2 linked regions of the Methylosinus sp. H3A genome follow. The protein of the gene in region 1 interacts with the protein of each later gene in a pairwise test. Links are inferred from orthologs where the notes say so. Each region holds a gene or a part of one and is shown on either strand. Other genes may lie near its edges.

The links.
Region 2: the proteins of pheT (region 1) and secD interact in binary tests that used the Escherichia coli proteins (3 or more experiments, as listed by UniProt). The link is inferred for Methylosinus sp. H3A from one-to-one orthologs.

What each region holds. Positions count from the first base shown.
Region 1 is NZ_JADNQW010000005.1:2,534,678-2,541,956, forward strand. What follows is about bases 2,227-5,338. They hold pheT (phenylalanine--tRNA ligase subunit beta), read right to left. Parts: upstream 4,939-5,338; coding sequence 2,515-4,938; downstream 2,227-2,514. Other genes in these bases: IY145_RS14825 (hypothetical protein), read right to left, coding at 2,228-2,512; IY145_RS14835 (DNA polymerase III subunit epsilon), read right to left, coding at 4,935-5,338. Outside these bases: IY145_RS14815 (isoprenylcysteine carboxylmethyltransferase family protein), read right to left, coding at 1-407; IY145_RS14820 (FAD-dependent oxidoreductase), read right to left, coding at 407-2,197; more of IY145_RS14835, read right to left, coding at 5,339-5,558; IY145_RS14840 (DUF2442 domain-containing protein), read right to left, coding at 5,555-5,848; IY145_RS14845 (DUF4160 domain-containing protein), read right to left, coding at 5,829-6,065; pheS (phenylalanine--tRNA ligase subunit alpha), read right to left, coding at 6,069-7,151; IY145_RS14855 (alpha-amylase), read right to left, coding at 7,276-7,279.
Region 2 is NZ_JADNQW010000005.1:3,338,440-3,345,481, reverse strand. What follows is about bases 2,311-5,185. They hold secD (protein translocase subunit SecD), read left to right. Parts: upstream 2,311-2,889; coding sequence 2,890-4,482; downstream 4,483-5,185. Other genes in these bases: secF (protein translocase subunit SecF), read left to right, coding at 4,496-5,185; yajC (preprotein translocase subunit YajC), read left to right, coding at 2,334-2,804. Also shown: Co2+/Mg2+ efflux protein ApaG, read left to right, coding at 74-466; argE (acetylornithine deacetylase), read left to right, coding at 476-1,651; IY145_RS18375 (hypothetical protein), read right to left, coding at 1,677-2,075; more of secF, read left to right, coding at 5,186-5,470; IY145_RS18355 (Mth938-like domain-containing protein), read left to right, coding at 5,486-5,866; IY145_RS18350 (squalene/phytoene synthase family protein), read left to right, coding at 5,888-6,763; IY145_RS18345 (ActS/PrrB/RegB family redox-sensitive histidine kinase), read left to right, coding at 6,861-7,042. UniProt on the Escherichia coli protein: Part of the Sec protein translocase complex. Interacts with the SecYEG preprotein conducting channel. SecDF uses the proton motive force (PMF) to complete protein translocation after the ATP-dependent function of SecA.

The sequences.
Region 1 (7,279 bases):
GGCTGTATGGCGACGAGGCCGCTGAAGCGCCGCCCGAGCACGAACACCGGCCAGAGACGGACCACGCCGCCGATGACAGAGAGGATGACGCCGATCCAGCGCAGCCCGTCGCCGCCGATCGTGAGAATGTCGAGGCGATCCGTATAGGCGGGGAGGAAGGCGTCGAGCAGGCCGATCACGCCGAAAGCGGCGAGCACCCAGCGATTGCCGCGATCCTCGCGCTCTCCGGCGCCGAGATGGCCCTGCGAGAAAGCGGCGGCGACGGCGAGCGCCAGCGTGACGAGCGCCAGCGCGACGAGCGGCGGCTTTACGAGAAAGGCGGAAACCCCGCCCGCGCCCAGCGCCGCGACGCCGAGATAGGCGAGCGTGAAGAAGATGGCGGAAGCGGCCGTCGCGAGCTTTTTCATTATTGGTCCTTCAGAGCCTGAAGCGCGGCGCGCCGGCCGGAGCCGACAGCGCTCTCCACGGATGGAGCGCCTTCGACATGTTGTCCGGCGAAAACCACGGGCCCCAGTGGCGCGCAGGCGATGCGCCGTGGCGCCTGGGCGCGGTCGAGCCTTCCGCTCGCGTCTCGCGTCGCGCCGAAGAGGAAGCCCGGCGGCGGCCGCAACATGCTGTGGCCCCAGCGATAGAGGAAGAGCGCGCGCACATCGCGATCGAAATCGAAATCCGCGCCGCGCATCAGCCGCGACAGATCGTTGCGGAGCGAGTCTTCGTAATCGGAAAAGGGCGTGTGCATCAGCTTCATGCGCGCTTCGGCGAGACCGTCGAGCGGCGCGTCGCAGCCGCCATAGAAGGTGAGCGTCGTTTGCCGCTCGGGATCGGCGCGCTTGTCGCTCATCCAATCGGCGACGATGTAATTGACGAAATGGCGTCCGCCCCACCAGCTCTGGCTATAGCCGAGACCGAGTTCCAGCAGCGGCGCAGCGCGGCGCAGCGTCACATTGGCGGTGACGATCGGCGCGGCATGGAACCCGCTCCAGGCCTCCTTGCGCGCGGCGTCGGAGACATGCGCGACGAGATGGCGCGCGCTCTGCGCCGGCGCGGCGAGGATGATCTGCCTCGCAGAGACGCGGCGAAAACCGCCGTCCTTGAAATAGACGACGCTCGCGCCCGCGCGCGCGTTGGAGGATCGCGGATCGATCCGCAGCGCCGTGGCGTCGCATTCGATGCGCGGCGGCGTCTCGCTCTGTGTCAGAAAGCGCTGAGCGCGGCGTGCGATCTCCGAAGTTCCGCCCGGATAAGTGAAGAGGGCGCCGCGCGTGAATTCGCTCGACAGGAATGCGAGCGCGCTATGGGCGTTCACCTGTTCGGCGGTTCCGCCGAATGCGGTGAGCGTATAGGCGGTGAAGAATTGCGCGACGATCGGATCGCAGCGTAGTTGCTCGTCGAGGTAATGCCTCAGGCCGATAGTCGAGAGATCGTCGAGCGCCGGATCGCTCTCATCCGCCGGATCGGTGAGGCCTTTTTCGCCGAGCGCGCGGATCGCTTCACGCGCGCGGGCGAAGTCGGCGACAATGCGCGCGTCATAGGGAAGCTGGGCCAAGCCCTTTTCGAACGTGTCGATGTTCCAGCGACGGCCGGCGATGGCGCCGGGGGCGAATTCGTCGAAATAAAAGCTGCTCTCCGGGCCGGGGATGCTCTGCGCGCGCCAGTCGACTCGAAGCGCGCGATAGAATTGCGCGAGCCAATCGGCGGCGGGCGCGGCTCCATAGGCGCCTGCGGTGGAGGCGGGGCCGGGAAGCGGCGCGCCCTCGTCGCGGCCGGCGTTGCCGCCGAGACGGGAGGCGGCCTCGAGGATCGCCACGCGCGCGCGCGGCCGCTCGCGCAACAGATGAAAGGCCGCAGAAAGGCCGGAGAGACCGCCGCCGATGACGATGGCGTCGAAACCCGCGCTCTCGTCGATGATGGGGAAAGTCCCGGCGATCTCGTCGCAGCCGGGCGCGACCGTGACGGAGCCCGTCTCGAAGCGCAGGCGCTCGTCGCGCAGCCAATGCGAGACCATGAAGGTCGACGGAAGATTGCCGCCGCGCAGCGCGCGCGGATCGAGGCCGATCGGCCCGTCGCAGGACGCGCCCGCGAGCGCCGCCAGCGCCCGCGTCGGAACGCTGCCGACAATAGCGGAGCCGCCGGCGGCGATGAGCAATCCGTTGAGAAAGTCGCGTCGCGCGATGCCGATCGAGGGCGTTCGAACCATTGGTCGCTCCTCCCTCGCCGGCCGCGGGCGTCAGCGCCCCCCGGGCGTGAACATCATGCGCAGGCGCCCGCGCCGGCCCCGCTCGGCGACGGCGCCGGAGCGCTTGCCGCTATGCGAGACCGCCTGCTCCTCTGGAGCGAAGGAGAGAGCGGAGCGCGTGTTATGCGCGCGGGCGGCCGGGCCGAAGGAGGCGAGGCAGCGGTTATACGCGTCCGCCGCCTGTATCTGCTCGCACTCGCCGATGTTGCGCGGCTCTGCGACCGCGGCGCCCGTCGCGAGGCAAGCGACGAAGACGAGCCGAATCATGCGAAGCATCGTCATCCTCTCAATTGTGCGCCCGTTTTCTTGCTCGCCTCTGTGACGATTTTGTGGGCGAGCGCCTCGAGTTCGGCGTCGGTGAGCGTTTTGTCGCGGGGCTGCAGCAGCACGGCGACGCCGACCGACTTCTTGCCCTCCGGCACGCCGGGCCCCTCATAAATGTCGAAGACGGCGACATCGGTGATGAGCGCGCGATCGGCGTTCTGCACGGCGCGGACGAGATCGCCTGCGGGCTGGGCGCGATCCAATAGAAAGGCGAAGTCGCGCGAGACCGGCTGGAGATCGGAGAGCTCCAGTTTCGGCTTGGCCTTTGTCGGTTTCGCCTTGGGCGCCGGAAGCGCGTCGAGGATGATCTCGAAAGCGGCGATCGGCCCGTCGACGTCGAGCGCCTGCAGCACGCGCGGATGCAATTCGCCGAAATGGCCGATGATCGCCTTGGGGCCGAATTGCAGCGCGCCCGAGCGGCCCGGATGATACCAGTCGGGCGCGCCGGCGACGATCTGCAAGCCGCCGGTGGCGACGCCGAGCGTCTGCAGCAGCGCGAGCGCGTCGGCCTTGACGTCGAAGACGCTCACCGCGCGCTCCTTCGCCGACCAATGGCGGCCCGCGCCGGCGGGCAAAGCGAGGCCGCGGCGAAGGCCTGCGGCGGCGATCTTCTGACCCTTCTCGTCCTCGCTCTGGAAAATCTGTCCGACCTCGAACAGAGCGACATCGGGGAAGCCGCGCGCGGCGTTGCGGCCGGCGGCTGTCACGAGCCCGGGAAGCAGGCTCGGCCGCATGTCGGAGAGCTCGGCGGCGATCGGATTGGCGAGCGCGAGGCGATGATCGTCGGCGACGCCGAAAGCCTGCGCCTGCTCCTTGGAGACGAAGGACCAGGTGACTGCCTCCACCAGCCCGCGAGCGGCGAGCGCCCGCCGCGCCGCGCGCGTGCGTTTTTGCAGCAGGGTGAGAACCGGCTCGGTGACGCCTGCTGCGCGGGGCAGGGGCGCGGCGGCGATATTGTCGAAGCCGATGATGCGGGCGATCTCCTCGACGAGATCGGCCTTGCCCTCTATGTCCGGGCGCCATGTCGGGACGCTCACCAGCGCTTCGTCCGGCGTCGCTTCGACAATGAAGCCGAGGCGCGTCAGTATCGTCGTCGCGTCCTCGCGCGAGACGTCGAGGCCGGTGAGGCGCTTCGTCTCGCTCCAAGGGAAGCGCAGCTGGCGCGTCGGCGATTCCGCCGAGCCGCAGACGACGATGTCCGACGCTTCACCGCCGCAGAATTCCAGCACCAGCTTCGTCGCCAGCTCGAGGCCGGGCAGAGCGAAAGCAGGATCGACGCCGCGCTCGAAACGATAGCGCGCATCGGTGGAGATGCCGAGCTTGCGGCCGGTATGGGCGATGTTGGCGGGATCCCACAGCGCCGTCTCGATGAGCACGTCTGTCGTCTCGTCGGAGCAGCCGGAATGCTCGCCGCCCATGACGCCGGCGAGCGATTCGGGGCCCTTGTCGTCGGCGATGACGACCATGTCCGCGTCCAGCGCATAGGTCTTGCCGTCGAGCGCGAGCATCTCCTCGCCGGCGCGGGCGCGGCGCACCGTAAGATCGCCGGCGACCTTTTTCGCGTCGAAGACATGCTGCGGACGCGCGCGGTCGAAGGTCAGATAATTGGTGACGTCGACGAGCGCATTGATGGGGCGCAGGCCGATGGCGCGCAGGCGATCCTGCAGCCAGGCGGGGCTCGGCCCATTCTTCACGCCGCGCACCAGACGCAGCGCGAAGAGCGGCGCGAGATGCTTGTCTTCCTCCGCGAAATCCAGCGTGACGCGCTGCGGATTGGGGAAGCGGCCTTCGATTTTTTCGATCGTGGGCGTCTTCAGCGTTCCGAGTCCGGCCGCGGCGAGGTCGCGCGCAATGCCGAATATGCCGGCGGCGTCGGGGCGGTTCGGCGTCAGATTGATCTCGATGACCGGATCGTCGAGCCCGGCCCATTTGGCGTAGACGGCGCCGATGGGCGCGTCCTCGGGCAATTCGATGATGCCGTCATGATCGTTGGAGAGTTCCAGCTCGGCGGCGGAGCACAGCATGCCGAGCGATTCGACGCCGCGAATGACGCCCTTGCCGAGCGTGATCTTCTTGGCCGGAATATAGGTTCCGGGCGCCGAGAAGACGGTCTTCAATCCCGTGCGCGCATTGGGCGCGCCGCAGACGACCTGCACAGGCGCGCCCGCGCCCGTATCGACCGAGCAGACGCGCAGGCGATCGGCGTTGGGATGCGGCTTCGCCTCGATCACATGCGCGATGACGAAGTCTTTCAACTGCGCAGCGGGATCGTGCAGATGCTCGACCTCGAGGCCGATGCGCGTCAGAGTTTCGACGACCTCCTCGAGCGAGGCGCTCGTCTCGAGATGGTCCTTCAGCCAGGAGAGTGTGAGTTTCATGCGTGAACGTTCCGGAAGTCTTCGTGCTTTTTGGGCTGCGCGGCGCTGACGCGCAAGGCGCGGTGTAGGACATTGGCGTAGCCGAGCGCGTCGTCGATCGCCCGATGCGTATGCTCATGGCCGCCGAGCCAGTCGGCGGGAAACGCGACGTCATGCGCCTGCGCATAGCTCCAGCCGAACAGGCCGATGAGTAGGCTGCCGATATCGAGGCCGGCGCCATGGAACAGCCGCCTGCCTTCCCAGGGGGCGCCGAACACGCGCGCGCCGGCGAAGCGGCGCAGATATTCGTCGATCCAGACGCCATCGAGCATCAGTGGGCGTGAGGCGAAGACGCGGACGCCGGCGAAGCTCTCCACCCAATCGGCGAAGGCGATCATCGCTTCCTCGGCCGCGCGCGGATCGCGCGTCGACGCCTCATAGGCGAGCGGCTGCGTCGCCCACCAGGCGGCCGTATGCGGATCGGGCGAGCGGCCCGCGAGGGGCGCGATATTGACCTCGAACGTCCCGACGACGCCGCTGTCGGCGTCGAGCGCGGCGGAAGCGAAGCTGATCATCGAATTGCGCGACGGATCGGGTCCATCGAGCTCGACGTCGGTGACAAAATAGATCGTTGAGCTCATGTGCGCGAGGCGCCTCGTGCGATCTGCGCGGGCGGCGTTGCGCCCGGCGCTTTTTGACCGCGCAGCATGCTGGCGACGCTGATGTCTTCATCGATCTGCGGCCAATGCATTCCCATCGGCATGAATTCGACGACGTTGCGCGCCGAAGGCGACGCGTTCGCGAGGCGGGGATACCACCACAGAGGCGTGCGCAGCTCGCGGCCGTCGGCGAGCGTCACATTCAAGAAATCGTCGTCGCAATGCGCGGCGATCGGACGGCTATCCTCGATGTCAATTTGCAAAATGGTCATGCCACGCCTCCAGAAAGATATCGCGCTCCTCGCGCGTCTTTCGGATGATCTCGTTCAGCTCCTTGGCGGAGTAACCGAGATTGATCGCGAGATTGAGGTCGTTCAGCCAGATTTTCGCTTCCTTGCCGTCCTTGACTACATGGATATGAGGCGGCTCCCATCCATCCGCCGAGTAGAAGAAGAAGCGATAGCCTCGCCATCGCAGCAGGGATGGCATGCCTCACCCACTGAGCCCGCCCGCCAGCGTCGGGAAATCCAGCGGCCTGAATCCATAATGCGTGAGCCAGCGCGCATCGGCCTCGAAGAAGGCGCGCAGATCGGACATGCCATATTTCAGCATGGCGAGACGGTCGATGCCGACGCCGAAGGCGAAGCCCTGATATTTGTCTGGATCGAGCCCGCAATTGCGCAGCACATTGGGATGCACCATGCCGCAGCCCAAAATCTCCATCCAATCCTCGCCCTCGCCGAAGCGAATGTCGCCATCCTTGCGGCGGCATTGCACATCGACTTCGGCCGACGGCTCGGTGAAGGGGAAGAAGGACGGGCGAAAGCGCATCTTCACCGATTTCACCTCGAAGAAGGCCTTCAGAAACTCCTCCAGCACCCATTTCAAATGGCCCATATGGGTCGTCTCGTCGATGACGAGCCCCTCGACCTGATGGAACATGGGCGTATGCGTCTGGTCGCTGTCGCAGCGATAGGTGCGGCCGGGGCAGATCACGCGGATCGGCGGCGCCTTGCTCAGCATTGTGCGAACCTGCACCGGGCTCGTATGGGTGCGCAGCAGCTTGCGCTTCCCGTCCGCGCCGGGCGGGAAGAAGAAAGTGTCGTGCATTTCCCGCGCGGGATGCCCCTCGGGGAAGTTCAGCTTGGTGAAATTATAGTCGTCGCTTTCGATGTCCGGCCCTTCCGCGACGGAAAAGCCCATATCGGCGAAGATGGCGGTCAATTCCTCCAGCACTTGCGAGATCGGATGAATGCGTCCCTGCTCCTGGCCGCTCTCCTGCACGGGCAGGGTGACGTCGAGCGTCTCGGCGGAAAGGCGCTTTTCCAGCGCTTGCGTCTGCAGCACGCCACGACGCGCGGCGATCGCCTCCGCGGCTTTGTCCTTCAGCGCATTGATCTTCGCGCCTTCGGTCTTGCGCTCGTCCGGCGACATTTTGCCGAGCGTCGCCAGCAGCGCCGAGATGCTTCCCTTCTTGCCCAGCGCGCCGACTCGCACGGCCTCGAGCGCGGCCTCGTCGGCCGCCGCCGCGATCGCCGCCAAAGTCTCCGTCTCCAGTTCCGCTATATCCGTCATCGTCCCGCCACGGCTCTCATTTTCTGTGGCGGGTTGTGCCATGCTCGGCAGGCGATGTCGAGAACGCGGGCGGTGGAGAAGGCGCGAGGCCGGGCCGCCGCGCCCGGCGTTCTCGCCAGCGCCTCTAG
Region 2 (7,042 bases), 800 kb from region 1 along the record:
GCGCCCGCTTTTACAGCAGGCGCCGACGCAATCCACATTCACCTTCGACGCGCCGCGTCCTAGAGTAGGCCCCATGTATATATCCGTCACACGCGACATTCAGGTCACTGCGCTGCCCGACTTCCTGCCGGAGCAGTCGGATCCCGCCAACGATCGATTCGTCTGGTCCTATACGATCGAGATCGCCAATCTCGGCAAAGAGCGTGTCCAATTGCTGTCACGCCATTGGATCATCATCGACGCCTATGGGCGTCGGGAGGAAGTGAAAGGCCCCGGAGTCGTCGGCGAGCAGCCGATCCTCCAGCCCGGCGAGACGTTCCGCTACGCCTCGGGCTGTCCGCTCTCGACGCCCTCGGGACTGATGAAGGGAAGCTATACGATGATCACTCCGGACGGCGAGACCTTCGACATAGAAGTGCCGGCCTTCTCGCTGGACAGCCCGCTCTCCAAGCCGACCCTCAACTAGGCCGGACGAATGTCGCAGCGGGACATATCGACGATCGAGCGCGCGATCGAGCTGACCGGTCGGCTCGTCGCTTTCGACACCGAGAGCTCCAAGTCCAATCTGGCGCTCATCGACTTCGTCGAGTCCTATCTGCGCGAGCAGGACGTGCCTTTCATCCGCGCCCCCAATGAGAAGGGCGACAAAGCGGCGCTGTTCGCGACGATCGGCCCGCCGATCGAGGGAGGCGTCGTGCTCTCGGGCCATACCGATGTGGTGCCGGTCACGGGGCAGAATTGGACCGCCGACCCCTTTACCCTGCGACGCGAGGGCGACCGGCTGCTCGGCCGCGGCGCCGTCGATATGAAGGGCTTCGGGGCCGTCTGCCTCGCCATGATCCCAGAGTTCAAGGCGGCGGGGCTCACGCGGCCGATCCACATCTTCTTCAGCTATGACGAGGAGACGACCTGCCTCGGGCCGCTCGATCTGCTGGGGCGCCTCGGCCATGAGCTGCCGCGGCCGGCGGCCGCCGTCATCGGCGAGCCGACCTCGATGCAAGTGGCCGACGCGCATAAGAGCGTGACGACTTTCGTCACCAGGGTCCGCGGCTATGAGATTCATTCCGCCAATCTGCATCGCGGCGTCAGCGCAGTGCATGTGGCGCTGCTGCTCGGCGCGGAGCTGCTGCGACTCGGCGAGGAGCTGGTCGCGGCCGGCGATCCCACCGGGCGCTTCGACCCGCCCTACTCCACTCTGCATATCGGCGCGATAGAAGGCGGCACGGCGCGCAATATCGTCGCCAAGGACTGCGCCTTCCATTGGGAGGTGCGCGGCGTGCCGGGAACCGACGCGCCCCGAATCGTCGAGGAGCGGCTCGCCGCCTATTCGGCGGAGCTGACGCAGCGATTCTTCGGCCCCTTCCCTGGAACGGGCATCGAGACTCGAATGGAGGTGGAGGTTCCGGGCCTCGCGCCGCAGCCCGGCTCGCCGGCGGAAACTCTGGCGCTACGGCTCGCCCGCGCCAATCGCACCATAGCCGTGCCCTACGCCTCCGAGGCCGGGCACTTCCAGCAGACCGGCATTCCGAGCGTGATCTGCGGCCCGGGCCGCATAGACGAGGCGCATCAGCCGGACGAATATATAGAAGTGGGCGAGCTCGCGGCCTGCGTCGACTTCATGCGCGGCCTCGCCCGCGAGCTCGGCGCCTGAAAGCGCCGAGCGGGGCGCGAGCCCTTCAGTAGCAGGCCCAGACCCAATAGCCGGCCCAACGCCAGCATGGTCCGACGCCATAATTATACCAGCGCCCATGCCAATAGCGGCCGCGTCCGTAACCGTGGCCGCCGCCATAGCCGCCGCCGTGCCAACCGCCGTGGCCGCCACCGTGCCAACCGCCATGGCCGCCACCGTGCCAGCCGCCCCCGCCGTGGCCGCCGCCATGCCAGCCGCCGCCATGGCCGCCCCCGTGCCAACCGCCGCCGCCACCGCCGTGCCAACCACCGCCGCCGCCGTGACCGCCGCCGTGCCAACCACCACCGCCGTCGCCGTGGCCGCCGCCGTGATGCTGAGCAAAAGCCTCGGACGGCAGCGCGAGAGCAGCGCCCAAAGCGACGACGAGCGATAATTTGTGCAACATCGGAAAATCTCCTCACCTTCGCTGTGAAGCGTGCAGAGCCTCTCCGCCCCGATGCTTCCAAGAAGCGACATAATCCCCCGCCGAGGCCGCCGACTGTGAGTTGTCGCACAGACCTCGCCGAATTCCTATCGCCGAAGGCGCTGCGGCGCGGCGCCGGCCGCCATTGATTTCGGGATAGGGCCGGCTATAGTCCGCGCCCGTTGCAAGGCGGCTTCCTGCCGGCACGAAGGCGCGCGCGCCGCTTCCAAGAGATCGAACATGAAATTGGTCCAGACCGCCCAAGCCCAGACCGACGCCCCCACGGCGACGCCTCCCGCGGCGCCCGCCCCCGCCGTTCCTCCGGTTCCCGCGGCCCCCTCGGCGCCGCCGGTCCCGCCGAGCGCGACGGTGCAGGCGACGCCGGATGCGGGCGCTCCCCCGGCGGCTCAGGCTCCCGATATGATCACGCAGCTCATCCCGCTGCTGTTCGTCACCTTGATCGTCTATTTCATCGTGCTGCGGCCGCAGGCGCGCCGCACGAAGGAGCAGAAGGACGCGCTCAAGAATGTGCGGCGCGGCGACACTGTCGTCACCAGCGGAGGGCTGATCGGCAAAGTGACCAAGACGGTCGACGACTCCGAGGTCGAGGTCGAGCTCGCCCAGAACATCCGCGTGCGCGTGCTGCGCCAGGCCATTACCGAGGTGCGCGCCAAGGGCGAGCCGGTGAAGGACCAGGCGGCCACGCGCTAGCTCGTAACGCGCCGTCGCCGCCCATTCCCGGCCGCCGATCCCCGGCGCCGGGCCCCTCTGGCCCGCCTCACAGGACCGACGATCCATGCTGCGCTTCGCCACCTGGAAGATCATCGCGATTCTGGCGCTGACGCTCGCCGCCATTCTCGTCGTCGTCCCGAGCATGCTCGCGCCGGCGAGCCAGAAATCGCTGGCCGCCGCCCTGCCCTCCTGGGCGCAGCCGCGCACCATCGTGCTCGGCCTCGACCTTCAGGGCGGCTCCTATGTGATGCTGGAGGTGGACAAGGCCTCGGTGCTGCACACGCAGGTCACCAATCTGCGCGACGACGTCCGCCGCATCCTGCGCGAGGAGAAGGTGGCCATCACCGGCGGCATAGGCGCGCAGGCGCGCGGCGTGCAGCTGCGCATCCCGGACGCCGGCGACCGCGCCAAAGTGCTGCCGAAATTCCGCAATCTCGCGCATAGCTTCGCCGGCGCCCGCGTCGGCGGCGCGGCGCCGCTGGAGGTGCGCGATTCGGGCGACGGCTTGGTCCAGATCGTCGTCACCGACGCCGGCGTAACCGACAAGGTCCGCCACGCCGTCGACCAGTCGATCGAGGTCATCCGCCGCCGCGTCGACGCGCTCGGCACGCGCGAGCCCAGCATTCAGCGCGAGGGCGACGACCGAATCATCGTCCAAGTGCCCGGCCTGCAGGATCCCGAGCAGCTCAAGACCATTCTCGGCCAAACCGCCAAGCTGGAGTTCCGCCTCGTCGCCGAGCCGGGCCAGAGCCCGTCCGAGCTCGAGGAGCTCGACCAGGTCGACCAGCCGGGCAAGATCGCCATCGAGAAGCAGATCATGGTGCAGGGCGAGGATCTGACCGACGCCCAGCCCGGCTTCGACTCGCAGCGCGGCGGCGAGCCGGTGGTCAACTTCCGCTTCAACATTCGCGGCGCGCAGAAATTCGGCGAGGTCACCTCCAAGAATGTCGGCCGGCTCTTCGCCATCGTGCTCGACAACAAAGTGATTTCGGCGCCGCGCATCCTGCAGCCGATCACCGGCGGCTCCGGCCAAATCTCCGGCCATTTCACTGTCGAGCAGGCCAACAACCTCTCGATCCTGCTGCGCGCCGGCGCCCTGCCCGCCAAGCTCGACATCATCGAGGAGCGCACCGTCGGCCCCGGCCTCGGCCAGGATTCGATCGACGCCGGCAAGCGCGCAGCTTACGTCGGCGCGGGCCTCGTCGTCGTCTATATGCTCATCACCTATGGCGTGTTCGGAATCTTCGCCAATCTGGCGCTGTTCGTCCATATCGCCTTCATCTTCGCCGGCCTCGTGCTGCTCGGCTCGACGCTGACGCTGCCCGGCATCGCCGGAATCGTGCTGACGATCGGCATGGCGGTCGACTCCAACGTGCTCATCTACGAGCGCATCCGTGAGGAGCAGCACGGCGGACGCTCGATCATCGCCTCGCTGGACGCGGGCTTCAACCGCGCCTTTGCGACGATCGTCGACTCCAATGTCACTATGTTCGTCGCCGCAGCGATCCTCTATTTCCTCGGATCGGGCCCTGTGCGCGGCTTCGCCGTGTCGCTCGCGCTCGGCATTCTGACGACCATCGTCACCGCCGTCACCATGACGCGCATGATGATCGCGATCTGGTATCATTACGCGCGCCCGACGCGCCTGCCGATCTGAGGGTGAAACAGATATGAAGCTGCTGCGTCTCGCCCCGGAGAACACCAAATTCCCGTTCATGCGGTTCCGCCGCGTGAGCTATCCTTTCTCGGCGGTTCTTTCGATCTGCTCTGTGGTGCTGTTCGTCTTCATCGGCATGAATTTCGGCATCGACTTCGCTGGCGGCACGGTCATCGAGCTGCGCGCCAAATCCGGCCACGCCGAGATCGCGACGCTGCGCACGGGCCTCGAGAAGCTCGATCTCGGCGACATAGAGGTGCAGTCCTTCGGCAATGACTCCGATGCGACTTTGCGCTTCGGCCCGCAGACGGGCGGCGACGCCGCCCAGCAGGCCGCGGTGGAGAAAGTCCGCAATTCCGTCGGCGGCGACTACGAGCTGCGCCGCGTCGAGGTGGTGGGTCCACGCGTCTCCGGCGAGCTGGTGCAGTCGGGCACGCTCGGCGTCGTTCTGTCGATCGTCGCCGTGCTGACCTATCTGTGGTTCCGCTTCGAATGGCAATTCGCCATAGGCGCGGTCATCGCGACGATGCACGATCTTCTGCTCACCGTCGGCTTCTTCTCGCTCACCCAGCTCGAGTTCAACACGACCTCCATCGCGGCCATTTTGACCATCGTCGGCTATTCGCTGAACGAGACCGTGGTGGTGCTCGACCGAATTCGCGAGATGATGCGCAAATATAAGAAAATGCCGACCGATCAGATGATCGATCTCTCGATCAACGCCGTGCTGCCGCGCACGATCATGACCGCGACGACGGTGTTTCTTGCGCTCTTGTCGCTGGCGATCTTCGGCGGCCATGTGATCCGCTCCTTCTCGCTCGCGATGATCTGGGGCATTTTCGTCGCCACCTATTCCTCGGTCTTCATCTGCTCGCCCATGCTGATCTATCTCGGCCTGCGCAACGAGGACACCGACAAGGCGCCGGAAGCCGCGCCGAGCAAGGCCGCCGCGAAAGCGACGACCCGCGCCAAGCCCAAAGCCGCCTGAGGCCGGCCGCCCGATATGGCCGAGCTGGGTCGAGGCTTCGTTCCGGGCCGCCACAGGATCGAGAGCTATGGCGGCGGCGGCTTTCGCTTCGCGGAGATGTCGCATCGCGGCTCGCTGCTCGCTCTGCCCTCCGGAATTCACGCTCTGGAGGCGGTCGCGGCGGCGCAGATCGATGAAGCGGTCCTCGCGCCGCTCTTCGCCGAGCCGGCCGACGCCGTCGAATTGCTGATCTTCGGCGCCGGCGAAAATCTGCGGCCGCCGTCGGCGGCGTTGCGCGCCCGGTTGAGGCAAGCGGGAATCATGGTCGAGGCCATGGCCACTGGGCCGGCGGTGCGAACCTATAATATGCTGCTCGACGAAGATCGGCGCGTCGCCGCCGTGCTGATCGTGGTGTGAGCCGACGAGGTTTTTCCACCCATGGACGACGCCGCCGCCAAGCGCGAGACGGAGCTCGCGGATCACTATCGCCATTGCGAGGCGGCGCTGCGCGAGCAGGAGCTGGACCTCTGGCTCGCAGGCCTCTTCGCGCCGGCGAGCGCGCGTCCGCATCTCCATGCGATCGGCGCTTTCGCCGCCGAGCTGGCCAGCGTGCGCGCGCGCGTCTCACAGCCGATTCTCGGCGAGATGCGCCTGCGCTGGTGGTACGATTCGCTGGAAGCCGCCGCCGACAGCGAGGGCGCGCGCGCCCATCCGGTCGCCGACGCGCTATTCGACACGCTCGACCGCCATGCGATCCCGCGTGAGGAAATCGTCGAGCTGCTGGAGGCCCATAGCTTCGACCTCTATGACGAGCCGATGGAGAGCCTAGCGGCGCTCGAGACCTATTGCGACCGCGTCTTCGGCGCGCCCATGCGCTGGCGCGCCATCGCCATCGACGCGCAGGACGCGAGCCGGCAAGAAGAAGCGCTGCGTTGCGCCGGCCGCGCCTTGGGGCTCACGTCGATTCTTCGCGCCCTGCCCCGCCATCTGGCGCAGGGGCAGCGATTCCTCCCCGTCGATCTCCTCGCGCGCCATAGCGCCGAGGCCGATTTCGCCGAAGCGAAAGCGACGCCCGCGGTCGCGGGGGCTCTGGCGGAGCTGCGCGGCGAAGCGCGCGACAATCTCGAAAAGGCGCGGAGCGCGGTGCACGGCGACGGGCCCGCGCGCGCCGCTTTGCTGCCCGCGGCCTTGATCCCGCTCTATCTCGGCGAAATGGAGCGCAAGGGCTTCGAGCCCTTCCACACCATCGCCGAGCCCGCGCAATGGCGGCGGCAATGGCGGCTGTGGCGCGCGTCGCGGGGGCGCGGCATATAGTCCTACGGAAAATCGCTGCGAACGGCGGCCGAAACGCGCTATCAATCGAAATGCCGCGCGTCTCGCGCTGCTGCAATTTTCGAGACCACGTCGCCTCATGACCAATCCCGCCGACGCCGATTTCGGCCATCAGGCCCGCCAGCTCCGCGTCGACACGCTCATCATCCTGCGCTGGCTGGCGATCGCCGGCCAGACCATAGCGACGCTCGCCACCTTCTTCTATTTCCAGTTCGATTTCCCGATCGGGCTGAGCTTCATCGCGATCGCGACCTCGGCCTG